2 regions of the Lysinibacillus sp. NPDC093210 genome follow, and region 2 is predicted to be linked to the other one. Evidence: a T-box and tRNA genes for the amino acid it is inferred to sense, from the RefSeq annotation. Region 2 holds a T-box; the other holds one or more tRNA genes.
The links. The T-box of region 2 lies ahead of alaS (alanine--tRNA ligase). A T-box ahead of a tRNA ligase gene usually reads a tRNA of that ligase, here a tRNA-Ala.

Region 1 (4,426 bases), on a different contig from region 2:
TTTAGCGCCGATGGTAGTTGGGGGCTTCCCCCTGTGAGAGTAGGACGTCGCTTCGCTTGTTTTTTTACGTGGAGGATTAGCTCAGCTGGGAGAGCATCTGCCTTACAAGCAGAGGGTCGGCGGTTCGAGCCCGTCATCCTCCACCATTTTATAAATTTAAAGTAATATTGTCGCGGGGTGGAGCAGTGGTAGCTCGTCGGGCTCATAACCCGAAGGTCACAGGTTCAAATCCTGTCTCCGCAACCAAATTAAGGTCCCGTGGTGTAGCGGTTAACATGCCTGCCTGTCACGCAGGAGATCGCCGGTTCGATCCCGGTCGGGACCGTCTCTTTTTTTGCCGGTGTAGCTCAGTTGGTAGAGCAACTGACTTGTAATCAGTAGGTCGTGGGTTCGACTCCTATCGCCGGCATCAGCCCTTGGAGGGGTAGCGAAGTGGCTAAACGCGGCGGACTGTAAATCCGCTCCTTAGGGTTCGGCGGTTCGAATCCGTCCCCCTCCACCAGTTTTTACTTATAGGGGCATAGTTCAACGGTAGAATAGAGGTCTCCAAAACCTTTGGTGTGGGTTCGATTCCTACTGCCCCTGCCAATTTTTTTAGGTTAAGCTACTGTTATATTTAATATGGCGGTTGTGGCGAAGTGGTTAACGCATCGGATTGTGGTTCCGACATTCGTGGGTTCGATTCCCATCAGTCGCCCCATATAAACTATTGGGGTATAGCCAAGCGGTAAGGCAACGGATTTTGATTCCGTCATGCCCTGGTTCGAATCCAGGTACCCCAGCCATTTTTTATTCATAATATGAGCCATTAGCTCAGTTGGTAGAGCATCTGACTTTTAATCAGAGGGTCGAAGGTTCGAGTCCTTCATGGCTCATCATATTTGCGGGTGTGGCGGAATTGGCAGACGCACTAGACTTAGGATCTAGCGCCGCAAGGCGTGGGGGTTCGACTCCCTTCACCCGCATCATTTATTTTAATTACATAATTGCCAGGATAAATAATCTTATGCACATGCGGAAGTAGTTCAGTGGTAGAACACCACCTTGCCAAGGTGGGGGTCGCGAGTTCGAACCTCGTCTTCCGCTCCAAATGTGCCGGGGTGGCGGAACTGGCAGACGCACAGGACTTAAAATCCTGCGGTAGGTGACTACCGTGCCGGTTCGATTCCGGCCCTCGGCACCATTTTTTAATATTAAGCGCCCGTAGCTCAATTGGATAGAGCGTCTGACTACGGATCAGAAGGTTGTGGGTTCGACTCCTGCCGGGCGCGCCATAAAAAGATAAGATAGACAGTAACGGAATGTAGCTCAGCTTGGTAGAGCACTTGGTTTGGGACCAAGGGGTCGTAGGTTCGAATCCTGTCATTCCGACCATCTTTTAAAATTGGGGCCTTAGCTCAGCTGGGAGAGCGCCTGCCTTGCACGCAGGAGGTCAGCGGTTCGATCCCGCTAGGCTCCACCATATTTATTTGTTTCCGGAGGTATACCCAAGTCTGGCTGAAGGGATCGGTCTTGAAAACCGACAGGCGGGTAACACCGCGCGGGGGTTCGAATCCCTCTACCTCCTCCATTTTGTTTTTCCGGGTCAGTAGCTCAGTTGGTAGAGCATTAGATTGAAGCTCTAAGTGTCGGCGGTTCGATTCCGTCCTGACCCATCTTTTTTTGCGGGTGTAGTTTAATGGTAAAACCTCAGCCTTCCAAGCTGATGTCGTGAGTTCGATTCTCATCACCCGCTCCAAAGAGGGCCTATAGCTCAGCTGGTTAGAGCGCACGCCTGATAAGCGTGAGGTCGATGGTTCGAGTCCATTTAGGCCCATTATAAAATTATTCCGAAGTAGCTCAGTTGGTAGTAGCACCTGACTGTTAATCAGGTTGTCGCAGGTTCGAGTCCTGCCTTCGGAGCCATGGCCCCTTGGTCAAGCGGTTAAGACACCGCCCTTTCACGGCGGTAACACGGGTTCGAATCCCGTAGGGGTCATCTAGTAAAGCATGTAGCATATTGTTGCTACATGCTTTTTCTTTGTAATTTTTCAAATTATTTACTTAGTTATTATAAAATTTGGTAGAAGAATTTTCGACTGTCGGTTTAAATTTGAACAAAGTATTTCATATATAAAAGATGTATGTTTTCTGATGGATTTTTTCGTGGTGAATTTATTTCTATTCATCTAATATGAGGTTAGATGGAGGAAAACGACATGAAACTACAAGAGATACAACGTTTTTTAACACTTTATCAAATGGAACAAAATGAGTCTGCACAATGGCTAACAAATAGATTACAGCAAGTTGAACAAGAGGGAATATATATTCCTTCAACAGAGGAACTTACTTTTGGCGCACGAGTAGCCTGGCGTAATAGTAATAAATGTATCGGAAGATTATTTTGGCACTCACTGCATGTTGAGGATGCACGCGATGTTTTAGATGAGCAAGGTATATTTGAGAAGTTGCTACATCATATTCGATATGCGACAAATGATGGTAAAATCCGTCCAACGATAACCGTATTTGCATCTGGAAGAGTAAAGATTTGGAATCATCAGCTCATACGTTATGCAGGCTATGAGACAGAAGCAGGCATCGTTGGTGATCCACATTCTGTGCCATTTACAAAAGTATGCGAATCACTAGGTTGGCAGGGTGAAGGAACGGCATTTGATGTACTACCACTCGTTATACAGGTGGATAATCGTAAACCGCAATTATTTACAATTCCACGTGAAGATGTATTGGAAGTTGCCATTCGCCATCCTGAGCATCCACAGGTGGAGAAACTAGCGTTGAAATGGTATGCGGTGCCGATTATTTCAAGCATGCGCTTTCAAATGGCAGGTATTGATTTTCAGGCGGCACCTTTTAATGGCTGGTATATGGGGACAGAAATTGGGGCACGTAATTTAGCGGATCATGATCGTTATGATATGTTACCGAAGATCGCTGAAATTTTTGGTCTCGATACAACAAAGCAGGCATCGCTTTGGCGTGATCGTGCATTAGTTGAATTAAATATTGCTGTACTCCATTCCTTTAAAGAAGATGGTGTAAGTATAGTCGATCATCATACTGCTGCACAGCAATTTAAGCTATTTGAAGAAGCTGAGCAGAAGGCAGGCCGTGACTTAACAGGCAACTGGACTTGGTTGATTCCGCCATTATCTCCTGCAACGACACATATTTTTCATAAGCCTTATGTCAATGTATATAATACACCCAATTATTTTTATCAGAAACCCCCTTACTAAATGTAAAGAGGCAGCTCATAGTATAATGAGCTGCCTTTTATTAATTTATAAATTCATTTCTAGAAGCTCTAAATGAGCAGAAGAATAGTAATGCCGCAACGACAACAAATAGCCAGCCAGCAGTATCCCAGCCGCCAAATAAATCATGTAAGTAACCAAATAAAATAGGACCTACTGCGGCTAATAAATAGCCTAATGATTGTGCAAATCCAGATAAATCTGCTGCCTCAAATGCCGTACGTGTACGAAGTGTAAAGAACATCATTGCAAGTGAAAATGATGCGCCACCTGCTAAGCCTAGCAATATCATCCACAATACAGCAAGACTAGTCCATTCCATGACAAGGCCAGTAAAGCCGATGAAATAGAATGCAGTAAACATTAAAACGAGAGGTCGCTGTGACGTCATTTTACTAGCAATAATTGGTACAGCTAAAGCCATAGGTACTTGTGAAATTTGCATGATGGAAAACATCCAACCTGCACGATCTGCGGCTATTCCTTGTGCAATATAGATTTCAGGAATCCAAGCTGCGGTTGTATAAAATAATAATGATTGTAAACCCATCGCGCCAGTGACTGCCCAAGTAACTGGTGATTTCCATAATGGTATACGTGCTTTCGTAGTGGCTACAGTTGGTTCAGGCTTATTAAATTTTAATTGTGGAATCCAAATCAGAATAGTCACTACGACAAGAGCTAGAGCGATTGCAAGTGCACCTTGCCAGCCAAGAGATGCATTAGCTATGGGATAACTAATACCAGCGCCAATTCCAGCTGTTAAGTTCATGGACATTGTGAAAAATGCCATCAGTAATCCAACATGATAAGGGAATTTCATTTTAAGTAGCCCTGGAATAAGGACGTTACCAAATGAAATAGCTACACCTATTATCATTGTACCAAATACGAGTAATCCAGTTGATCCTAGTGAGCGCAGCACAATTCCTAGTGCTAATAAAATCGTTGATATAAATAAAGTTAATTCAAGACCCAGTTTTCTTGCTATTACTGGGGCAATAGGTGACACTAGCGCGAATGCAAGCAATGGAATAGTTGTTAGAAAGCCTGCAAGTACGTTAGATATACCGAGATCCTCACGAATGAAGGAAATAATTGGGCCTACCACCGTTAATGGCATACGTAATGTCGAAGCAAGAAAAATTACACCGATGACTAAT
Region 2 (11,555 bases):
AATTCATCAATATAACGGTGCGCCTTATCTTCTAAGCCGACAAAAGTTAAGACCTCTTGAACTTGCGCTGATATTCTCGATTTTTTAGCTCCACTTAACACTAACGGCATCGCCACATTATCGAAAACCGTTTTTGAATGGAGAAGATTGAAGTGTTGAAAAATCATACCGATATTTTTCTTTTCCTCACGTAATTGTCTTTTACTTAATTTTGTTAAATTTTTTCCATTTACAAGTACTTGGCCAGATGTCGGCTCCTCGAGTAAATTCACAGTCCGAATTAAAGTACTTTTTCCAGCTCCACTAAACCCAATCACGCCAAAAATATCACCTTTTTGAATAGTTAAATTAATGTGATTTAACGCCTTTACAGTAGATTGACCAACATGGAATTCCTTCGTCGTATCAATAAATTCAATCATCCACTTACCCCCTATTATTCGACCTTTTAAGATTCACTATAAAAACTAAAATACTGGAACGACAGCTCCCTTATATTGGTCTTCAAAAAACTTACGAGCCTTTTCACTTGTCAGCCATTTCACAACTTTTTGAATAGCAGCATCTTCCTGTTTTTCTTTCGTCGTTGCGATAATATTGACATAAGGAGAATCTGATCCTTCTATAATGAGTGCATCGTCAAGTGGATTATAGCCACCTTCTAACGCGTAGTTCGTATTGATAGCAGATGCATCTACATCATCTAAGGAGCGAACTAACAGCAATGAATCGACACCGATAAATTGAATGTTCTTTTCATTTTTTGTAATATCCTCAACTGTATAATCATTTTTCTTTGCATCATCTAATTCGATAAGATCATTATTTTTAAACAGTAATAATGCACGCGAAAAATTGACAACGTCATTGGGTACAGCCACTTTTGCATTTTGTGGTAAGTCTTTTATATCGCTAATTGTTTTTGAATAAACACCAAATGGCTCTATATGAATTCCTTTGACACTTACTAAATCTAAATTACTTTCTTTGTTCGTCTGTTCTAAAAAAGGGATATGCTGAAAATAATTGAAATCGAGTTCACCGTCTGCTGTTTGTTGATTAGTTTGTACAGCATCTTTTAATATTGAAATATTTAGTTTCACACCATCTTTTGCAAGATCATCTGCTAAATACTCTAAAACTTCCGCATGTGGCACACTCGCTGCTCCTACTCTTAATGTCACTGTTTCGTCTTTTTTTGTCTGCTCTGAATCTGTACAGCCCGCTAATACAATAAATAATGTACCAATAAACAATAACCATATTTTTTTCACATCATATCCTCCTTAATTTATTAATTTACTTGGTTTTATAAGCAATAAAAATAGAGAATTTCTTGTGCAATTGAATTGTTCTCTTTAAAAATAAAGTATTTGAAATTTTCTATTTTTATTACAACAAATCTTATCTGGTTACTAGTAATTGGTCAATGCCTTTTTTTCTTATTTATTCCACATATCTTTAAAGACACAATTTTCGGCAAAGCGTTTTACCTTTTTTACGTACTTAGATAGCTATTTTTTCTCTAAAACACAAAATAGTCATCATCAGATAGAATACTTTTAAGGTTCATATAGAAATTTTCTATTAGACCTATCGTTGTAAACCATTCCAGCCTTCTAAATCGTAAAAATCCACTTCGATTTCCGCAGGCATTATAAGCCCGCTTATAAAACTCCAGAATCGCCGATAGGGCAAGACGTAAGCTACAGGAGTCTTCGTGTATTTTTATTGTTTGAGTGCCTGGCACTTTCTATAGACTGTAAAAAAAGCATACTCGAAGTCGTACTTCGAGTATGCTTTGTCTTTTAACTATCGTCCGTTCTTTTTATAAATCATTTAAAACATCTTCTACAAATTCCCATTCTTCGTCCGTCTCAATCGGTAGTAAATCCTCAATTGTTCCATCTGCTCCAGGTACGTATTGCGCGGCGAAAATATCTCGCTCCTCCATCGGCTTGTCTGAGACAGCTACATAAAGTACGTAAGATTTACCAAATTGCTCTGAAGCAAATGTATGAATCACCTCGCACACTTGATCCGTACCATCCTCATTCGTTACAGTAATAAGCTGTGGCTCTTCTTGGAATTCATCAAGAAGCGTTAATACAACTTCATTAATCATTTCCCATTCTACTTCTGTTTCAACAGGTTGTAAATTGGTCATTTCTCCGCTGTTATCATCATAATCGAATGTCATAGCTGAAATATCACCTGGAATTTCCTGTCCGTTTTCATCGATTAGGGAAAACAGTACATATGATTTTTCCTCTGCATCAAATGTAAAAACAACACGGCATGTTTGCTCTTTGCCATTGTCACCTATTATTATGAATTCTTGTGTTTCCTCGTTCATTTTTATTCCTCCTTACAATATTTACTTATTGTCTAAATTTCTATGTGCTCTACTACCCCTTCTTCGAAACACGAAGTTGATGGCGTAAAAAAAGAACAAGGACCGCTTGTGCCATCCTTGTTCCTTACACTCTAAAATGAAAACAATTATTCTTCGTCTTCGTCCTCTAAAGCGTTTAAAACGTCTTCTACCATGTCCCACTCTGCTTCTGTTTCAATCGGTGTTAATTCGCCATCTTCACCGTTTTCAGATGGTACAAATGAAGATACGAAAATTTCTACAGAACCATCTTCATCTTCTTCAGCGCCTACCATTGAGTAAAATACATAAGATTTGCCGAACTCAGGAGACTCGTGTACGTGAATCACTTCGCAAAGCTGCTCGTTTCCGTTTTCATCAATCACTGTAATGTGTTGTACATGTAATTCTTCTTCATGGTTATGCTCGTGTGCCATGTTTGCCACCTCATTAATTAGTTTTTGCTATCTAAATAGCCTTGTAAAATCATCACAGCCGCCATTTTATCAATGACTTGCTTGCGTTTTTTGCGACTTACGTCCGCTTCGATTAGCATGCGCTCGGCAGCCATCGTCGTTAAACGCTCATCCCAAAGTTTAACCGGAAGTGAAAATGTATCTTCTAATAACTTTTTATAGTTTTCAGAAGCTTCACCACGAGGTCCAACCGTATTATTCATGTTTTTCGGGAATCCTACAACAAATTCAGTAATAGTATATTCCTTCACTAGCTCAGCGATACGGTCGATGCCGAATTCGCCATTTGCTTCATCAATTTTTACGGTTTCAATACCTTGAGCCGTCCAGCCAAGTGCGTCGCTAATTGCAACACCTACTGTTTTCGACCCAACGTCCAATCCCATAATTCTCATTTCTAGCCCTCGTTATTCTTTTTGATATAAAATTTAACAAGCTCTTCTAGAATTTCGTCACGCTCTAGCTTGCGAATTAAATTACGAGCATCCTGATGGCGAGGAATATACGCCGGATCACCAGAAAGTAAGTAACCGACAATCTGATTGATAGGATTATATCCCTTTTCCTCTAATGAAGAATGTACTTTCAACATTACCTGCTTGACTTCCTGTTCCATTGATTCTTCTGGAAAATTAAATTTCATCGTTTGATCAAATGAACTCATGACCAGCACCTCGCTTTCAGAAATAAGGAGATGTGCAAAGAAGCTCATCTCCGATTTCTCTTTATTATAACCGATTTGACGTATTAATTAAATGGATTTAACGTAATCATACACAGAAAGTAGCGCTTCATCAAGTTTTGAAGCATCTTTTGCACCCGCCATCGCCATATCTGGACGACCGCCACCTTTACCGCCACAAGCTTCCGCAACCATTTTCACAATATTTCCTGCATGGTAATTGCCACCAACTAAATCTTTCGTAACACCTGCACATAACATAACTTTATCGCCATCAACAGCACCTAATACGACAACGGCTTTCGTCATTTTACCTTTTAAGTCATCCATCATTTGACGCAATTGGTTGTTGTCTTTTGCTTCCACTTTAGTTGAAAGTACTGTTACATCACCAAAAGTTTGTGCTGCATCTACGATAGCGCCTGCTTGAGCATTCGCAATTTTTTGTGACAATCCTTCATTTTCACGTTGTAATTCTTTGTAATCTGCTTGTAATGCATGGACTTTTGTCACAATATCTTTCGGATTTGCTTTTAAAAGTGTTGCTGCATCATTTAATAGCGCCTCTTCTTCTTTGACTGCCTCATATGCCACTTTACCAGTTACAGCCTCTATACGACGAGTTCCTGCACCGATACCACCTTCTGAAACAATTTTAAAGAAGCCTATTTCAGAAGAACGTTTTACATGGATACCACCGCAAAGTTCGATTGAATAATCACCAATAGATACTACGCGAACGATATCTCCGTATTTCTCACCGAATAATGCCATTGCGCCCATTGCTCTAGCTTCATCTATTGCTTTTTCTTGAATCACGACTTCAATATCTTCCCACACTTTTTCATTAACGATACGCTCAATTTGTTGTAATTCTTCTTTTGTTACTTGACCGAAGTGAGAGAAGTCAAAACGCAAACGATCTGGACCAACATATGAGCCTGCTTGGTTCACATGATCACCTAATATATCTTTTAATGCACGTTGCATAATGTGCGTTGCTGTATGGTTTTTAATGATTAGATTACGTTCCTCACGATTAACAACCGCTTTTACCGCATCTTCAACATGCATTTCGCCTGATTCCACAAGAACCGTGTGTAACGGTTGTCCATTTGGTGCTTTTTGAACATCCTTAACGATTGCTGTAAAGCCATCATTTGCAATTACACCGCTATCTGCAATTTGTCCACCCATTTCAGCATAGAATGGTGTTTTTGCTAATACAACTAACGCTTCTTGACCTTCTGAAGCTACTTTAGTTACTTGTCCATTAACAATCATCGCTGCAATTTCAGTTTCAACCGATAATGTATCATACCCAACAAATTCACTTGCTACTGTTAAGTTTGCTAGAACTTCATTTTGTACTTGCATTGAATCAACATCCTGGCGAGCAGCACGCGCACGCTCACGTTGCTCGTTCATTGCAACTTCAAATCCTTCGTGATCTACCTTCATGCCTACTTCTTCCGCATATTCTTCTGTTAATTCAATTGGGAAGCCATACGTGTCATAGAGACGGAATGCATCTGCTCCAGGGATATAATCATGGCCTGCTGCTTTTTGAGCTTCCACAACCTCGTTAAAGATTGCAAGACCGCCATCTAATGTTTCATGGAAACGAATTTCCTCGTTTTTAATAACACGTTGGATAAATTCGCATTTCTCCGTAACTTCTGGGTAGAAATCAACCATAATTTCGCCAACTGTCGGTACTAATTCAAACATGAACGGTTTTTCAATACCGATTTGCTTAGCATAGCGCACTGCACGGCGCAGTAAACGACGCAATACGTAACCACGGCCTTCATTAGAAGGAAGTGCACCATCACCGATAGCGAATGCTACAGTACGGATATGGTCTGCAATCACCTTGAAAGGCGTATTAATATCTTCTTCTGAGCCGAAGATTTCGCTTAACGCAACTTCACCTGGACGTTTGTATTTTCGATTTGCAAACTGTTCAATTTTTTCAATGATTGGCATGAATAAATCAGTATCAAAGTTCGTCGGAACATTTTGTACAACCGAAACAATACGTTCTAGACCCATTCCAGTATCAATATTTTGCTTTGGTAATGGTGTATAAGTACCGTCTGGATTGTGGTTAAATTGAGAGAACACTAAGTTCCAAACTTCTAAATAGCGCTCGTTTTCACCGCCAGGATACATTTCTGGATCATTTTGATCTGAACCATATTCTTCTCCTCGGTCATAGAAAATTTCTGAGTTTGGACCAGATGGACCTTCACCAATATCCCAGAAGTTTCCTTCTAATCGAATTAAGCGCTCTTCAGGAATACCAATTTCGTTATGCCAAACATCATATGCTTCTTGGTCTTCTGGATGTATTGTAATCGATAAAAGTTCAGGGTCAAAGCCCATCCACTTTTTGTCCGTTAAAAATTCCCATGCATAATGAATTGCTTCTTTTTTGAAGTAATCGCCAATAGAAAAGTTCCCTAGCATTTCAAAAAATGTATGGTGACGTGCAGTCTTCCCTACATTTTCTATATCGTTCGTACGAATTGATTTTTGTGCATTTGTAATACGTGGATTGTCAGGAATAATACGACCGTCAAAATAAGGTTTTAATGTTGCAACACCTGAGTTAATCCAAAGTAATGAAGGGTCATTAATTGGCACAAGTGGTGCTGATGGTTCATGATGATGTCCTTTTTCTTTAAAGAATTCTAAATACAAACGGCGAATTTCTGCTGCTTTCATATGAAAAGTTCCTCCTCTAATTGTGTAAAAATTACGATATGAATCCGCTTGTACGCATAAAAAAGCCCTCATCCCAAAAAGGGACGAGGACTTTGTGAATTGTCTCGCGGTACCACCCTAGTTGTAAGCATATTATACATACTTACCTCTTTAGCACTTGTAACGTAAGTGAACGGCAGGGATTAGCTGCACTCTGGAGTAGCTTTCGGCACTTGTTGACGTGAGGATTTTTTCAGCCTAGAAATCCCTTTCTTCACACGCACAAATACGTACTTTTTCCATCATCGTTTTTTCTATTTTCTAACGCACATTATAAAAAAATTATGTTCTTCTGTCAATCATTGCATTTCTATTTTATACAAAATTATCGAATTCTTCAAACATAAATCGTTTCTTTAAAGCTATCTTTTTAAGAAATTTTCTACTCTTTGCATAAATGACTCGCGATTATAAGTTTGGTAGAGCAAGCCCGATAAGCGAACCGGATCTCCAAAGAAGTATCGCTCATAAAGTGTTTGCCTTGTGCCAAAAGTACTCATCGTTAAATCCCACGCTAAGCGAAATTTTTTTACACGGTCCTCTCCACCATCTCTAAATGACTGTAAATAATGCTCTAAGTCCCCATTATCTGCGGCAAATGCTTTTTCACTTGGAATAGACATTAATCCACTTGCACCAAGCAATTGGATTATTTCCGTAAAGGTTGGATAGACTTTGGGGAAAACTTGAATGGCAACTTGCAATGTTGGTAAATCTGGTCTTATAAAGCCAAAAACATCCCTTTTTGCTTCTATTTCTGACTTAAGTAATAAAGCCTTCATTGTTTCTAGCGTTACAATAATGTCAACTACTTTTTGTTGCACATGCTGATAACTACCGATATTAATCGTATCAACAATTGATTGTACAACGCCTAAAACAAATTCAGTTTTAGCAATTTGTCGAGACAATACTTGATGTAAAGAATATGCTTGGAAACCACTAACATTCATGAAACTATTCGCAACTTCTGTGTTTTCATAATAAAATACGCGATCCCACGGTACTACGACATCGTCAAATACAACAATTGCATCCATTTCCTCAAATCGAGCGCTTAATGGATAATCAAACGTGGATTCACCGCCAACAAAAGACTGTCTACATAAAAATTTCAAACCTTTTGTATTACTAGGTATGGAGAAACCAAATCCCTTTTCCTCATCAAAACCATTTGTTGATAGCACAAGGAGCTCATCAGTAATGCCCCCCTGTGTTGCAAGCAATCTTGCACCTTTAATGACCAAACCTTCGTTCGTCTTCCCTACAATTTTAGCAGCAATGATGACCTCATCATCTTCATACTGATAACTAGAACGGTTTACTTGAGGCTCAATAAATGTATGTGTCATCGTTAAATCATTTTCACGTGCATATTCATAAAAATTCAGCAGATGATCCGGAAAACAATTCGGCTTATCTTTTAAGTATTCGGCTGCTGAAGCCAATGCCATTAAAGTAGTGTTCATATAATCAGGACTTCTTCCCATAAATCCATGATTAGATAAAGCCCACTCTCGAGCAGCTTGACGTCTTTTCACCAAATCTTCGTCCTTTGTCACTTGTAGATAAGACATCCCGACCCGCTGGTTACTTGTAGGTGACACATAAGTCATACTATCATGTAAATTTTCATCATGCTGCAAATCAAAAAGTTTAGCTTGACTTTGTATAACGCCTTTAAAGGCCGGATGTTCTGAAACATTTCCCGTAACGACTTCCCCATCTATCGATATATATGTTTGCAATGCGTCAATGCGTTTAATATATTGCTGGCCTGTTATTGCTGGCATACATTCACCCCTAATATGGACCTATGTTTTTAATTCTCATGTATTATATGAGCTATTAGGCTGAATCGTTCCTCGCCTCTTATTCACCGAACTGTGCTATTTTTGTTTGCACACAAAAAATTTAATCGAGTAATTCCTTACAAAACAAACCCGCATCTTCATGGAAGGTGCGGGTTTGTTTTGTATAATCGAAGAAGGCAATTAAGAGCCATCCTCTGTTATTGTGCATACGGTGAGACCATTTTTTTGAACTGTGTGAAGGACGTTTGTTGATCGCTGTATAAGCGTTTAATTTGGTAAACATCATCATACGGATTGTTGTAGCCAGGCTTAGTTGAAAAGGCCATTGCAAATCCTGCTTCTTTTACTGCATAAATTGTATTGGTAGTATATTGACCAAATGGATACGCAAATGCTTTTGCCCCAGGAATTATTGTTAAACTGCGCTTTAAATCTTGTACAACTTCATGATATGGAATTAGCAACATTTTCCCTTTATTTCCGATCATATCATGTAAATTGTATGTGTGAGACTCATACGTAAAGACATCTTGCATGAGCTCCATATCTTGTCTTGAAAGTGCTTGTAAATCATTATAATTAAATAGTTGCTCTGCAGGAGAATATTCATTTCGATACGTAATTAAAAATTGCGTTGCTTGAAAACCATGTTTTTTTAATATTGGATAAGCATATTCTCTTGTGGATAATAAGCCATCATCAAATGTTAGGACGATCGAATAAGCGGGTAATGTAATTTCATTACGCATAAAACGTAATAAATCATCAGCACTAACCGTTTCAAATTTTTTATCTTTCAAATACTTCATTTCATTAGCGAATTGAGTATCTGTCATTGTAGTACTTACATTTTTAAAGCGTCCAAGCTCATTCACTTTCAATAAATGGTGGTACATCATAACAGGAACACCACGATCTATAGCTACCTTAGAACTGTGAATATAGCCTTCACGTCCACCAATTATCGTTACATACCAATTGGCTTCTTTTCGTAAAATAGGATAACGTCGATTAGTATCAAGCTTTGCAAATGGCAATAGTTTGTTAGTTGTTCGATCATAAATCTCACTATTCCCTGATATCGGAATAAAATATTGATTTATTACTGCATTATCCTTACCACCATTTTTATAAGTTGGCGTATTCACAAACTTCACTTTCGATTTTTCAGCATAGACAAACGTTTTGCCCCAACGAACTTGAACATAGGTTTCATCACCCACACCTGCCACTTCCAATTGCTGACCTTTTAAAAGCGTCGCGATAGACATGGGCTGTTCTCTACGAAGGTCATAAAGCACTGTATTTTCTAATGCTTCAATATAGCCATTTTGCTTACTTGGCGGTGTTGGTGTTGGAGTTGGTGTTGGCTTTCCAATCGGCTTCGTTGATGTATCCGTTGTCTCTTGTCCTTTTTCTTCCGTAACAAAATTACTATGTACATAACCAAGTCGTCCGTTCACAGCAATACCGTACCAACTGCCCATTCTACTATAAATGGGGAAACGAACACCTTCCGACAATGTTGCAAATTGCACTAACTTATTGCTTGTATTATCATAAATAGGCGTTACCTTCGTTGCTACAATATAATCTTTTATTTTCGCAACTGAAGGAACAGTATTTTTATATGTTGTGGATGGAACAACGGTTGTGTAACGTTTATCGACATAACCGTAGCTACCACCCCAACGAATTTGCCACCAATTTGCCCCATAATCTTTTGTCACTTCAAAGGTTTGCCCTCCGGATAATGTTCCTACTTGTTCAAGTGAGCCTGAACGATTATCAAAGACAGTTGCTTCCTCATTCACTAGAATAACGACATTACTGGCATGTACCTTCTGTGCGAACGGTAATAACAGCAAAAATAGAAGCAATAACACGATGCGTTTCACTTTCTTCACCTCATAAAACATATTTTCAATTTTTATTCCTCCATAAAATCATATGGAGAAATGCCATCCATTCCAATCATTGGATGTATATATGGTACCGTTTCTACTGTTAGCTGTAGAACAGTCACAGGTTCTTCTTGTCGGCCTTCTCCCGCAATTGTCTCCTCTGTTGTCTCCTTCACTTCAATAACCTCATTGGAAGATGCATCCATTGGGTTAAGTCGTGCTCGCAGAGACGTAAACCGTTGTAAATCGTCTGTACGCTGTAAGCCATTAGCTAGCACATCTGGCTCACCACATAAAATTAAGAAATTTTTCGCTCGCGTAATTCCAGTATATAGCAAATTACGACGTAGCATTTTAGAATAGCCACGAACTACTGGCATAATCACCGTTTGAAACTCTGAGCCTTGGGATTTATGGATGGAACAACAATATGCAAGCGTTAACTGATTAAGATCGCTCCGTTGGTAAGTTACTTCAATACCATCAAATGACACGACAAGCAAATCCTGCTTTTCAATCGTTTCCTTTGCTTTAATAATACTAATGACTTCCCCCATATCTCCGTTAAACACATTGCTCTCTGGCTGGTTTACAAGCTGTAGTACCTTGTCTTTAATACGATACGTTACATCACCAAAGATAAGTTCTTTTCTTGAGCCTGTATCATTCGGGTTGACAAGGTCTTGAATCATTTTATTTAAATTATCGATTCCAGCAGGCCCTTTATACATCGGCGCTAACACTTGAATATTACGTATTTCTTGACCTTTCGATACAGCACTTTTTACAACTTGCGTTACGACGTTTGCCACTTGATCTGGTGATGCTTTAATAAATGATCGATCAGACGTTTTCATCGTCAAATCATTAGGAATTGTACCTCGCTTAATTTGATGGGCAAGTTCAATAATCGTTGAGCCTTCTGCCTGACGATAAACATCAGTCAGTTCCACAGTCGGAATTTGTCGCGAGGCAAGTAAATCTTTGAGTACTTGTCCTGGGCCTACTGGTGGTAACTGATCCTGGTCACCTACAAAAACAACTTGAACATCCTCATGTAAAGATTTTAATAATTGATGGGCAAGCCATGTATCAACCATCGACATTTCATCGACAATTATAAGTTTTCCAGTAACTTCTCGCTCGGTTTCTTCTTCCTTCTCCTGACCTGTAAAACCTAGCAAACGGTGAATTGTCATAGCAGGTAGCTCTGTGGACTCTGATAATCGTTTAGCAGCACGTCCTGTTGGAGCACATAAAATAATAGGAAATGGCTCTTCTTTTTGTGCATATTCCTTAGGATTTAATGAAAGACCGTGAAGCTTTGCATATACTTCTACAATACCTCTGACAACAGTCGTTTTTCCTGTACCAGGACCACCCGTCAAAATCATCACAGCTGAATTAAGAGCCTGTTCAATGGCAAACGCTTGTGTTTCTGCATAGGTGACGTTTAAAAAAGCTTCCGTATCTCCGATGGCCTTGCGAATTTCATCTTTACTAAAATGCTTAGCCTGACTATTTCGTTCAGTTAAC

Region 1: it encodes a tRNA-Ala, which carries the amino acid that the T-box ahead of alaS (alanine--tRNA ligase) is inferred to sense. The anticodon was not compared.

Annotation. Positions count from the first base shown of each region.
Region 1 covers NZ_JBIVOE010000004.1:377,940-382,365, reverse strand. Annotated here, with positions in the region: partial or broken rRNA gene rrf (5S ribosomal RNA) at 1-56, shown strand, start outside; tRNA gene ACIP9C_RS13280 (tRNA-Val) at 71-146, shown strand; tRNA gene ACIP9C_RS13275 (tRNA-Met) at 172-246, shown strand; tRNA gene ACIP9C_RS13270 (tRNA-Asp) at 253-325, shown strand; tRNA gene ACIP9C_RS13265 (tRNA-Thr) at 337-409, shown strand; tRNA gene ACIP9C_RS13260 (tRNA-Tyr) at 419-502, shown strand; tRNA gene ACIP9C_RS13255 (tRNA-Trp) at 515-588, shown strand; tRNA gene ACIP9C_RS13250 (tRNA-His) at 625-700, shown strand; tRNA gene ACIP9C_RS13245 (tRNA-Gln) at 711-785, shown strand; tRNA gene ACIP9C_RS13240 (tRNA-Lys) at 803-875, shown strand; tRNA gene ACIP9C_RS13235 (tRNA-Leu) at 884-965, shown strand; tRNA gene ACIP9C_RS13230 (tRNA-Gly) at 1,015-1,089, shown strand; tRNA gene ACIP9C_RS13225 (tRNA-Leu) at 1,095-1,183, shown strand; tRNA gene ACIP9C_RS13220 (tRNA-Arg) at 1,198-1,274, shown strand; tRNA gene ACIP9C_RS13215 (tRNA-Pro) at 1,298-1,374, shown strand; tRNA gene ACIP9C_RS13210 (tRNA-Ala) at 1,387-1,462, shown strand; tRNA gene ACIP9C_RS13205 (tRNA-Ser) at 1,478-1,570, shown strand; tRNA gene ACIP9C_RS13200 (tRNA-Phe) at 1,583-1,655, shown strand; tRNA gene ACIP9C_RS13195 (tRNA-Gly) at 1,665-1,738, shown strand; tRNA gene ACIP9C_RS13190 (tRNA-Ile) at 1,743-1,816, shown strand; tRNA gene ACIP9C_RS13185 (tRNA-Asn) at 1,829-1,905, shown strand; tRNA gene ACIP9C_RS13180 (tRNA-Glu) at 1,907-1,978, shown strand; gene ACIP9C_RS13175 (nitric oxide synthase oxygenase) at 2,199-3,245, shown strand; gene ACIP9C_RS13170 (CynX/NimT family MFS transporter) at 3,286-4,426, opposite strand, start outside.
Region 2 covers NZ_JBIVOE010000002.1:33,333-44,887, forward strand. Annotated here, with positions in the region: gene ACIP9C_RS05775 (methionine ABC transporter ATP-binding protein) at 1-422, opposite strand, end outside; gene ACIP9C_RS05780 (MetQ/NlpA family ABC transporter substrate-binding protein) at 468-1,274, opposite strand; gene ACIP9C_RS05785 (DUF1292 domain-containing protein) at 1,829-2,356, opposite strand; gene ACIP9C_RS05790 (DUF1292 domain-containing protein) at 2,503-2,811, opposite strand; gene ruvX (Holliday junction resolvase RuvX) at 2,829-3,245, opposite strand; gene ACIP9C_RS05800 (IreB family regulatory phosphoprotein) at 3,248-3,514, opposite strand; gene alaS (alanine--tRNA ligase) at 3,602-6,262, opposite strand; T-box leader at 6,339-6,556, opposite strand; gene hpaB (4-hydroxyphenylacetate 3-monooxygenase, oxygenase component) at 6,664-8,094, opposite strand; gene ACIP9C_RS05815 (polysaccharide deacetylase family protein) at 8,313-10,013, opposite strand; gene recD2 (SF1B family DNA helicase RecD2) at 10,046-11,555, opposite strand, start outside.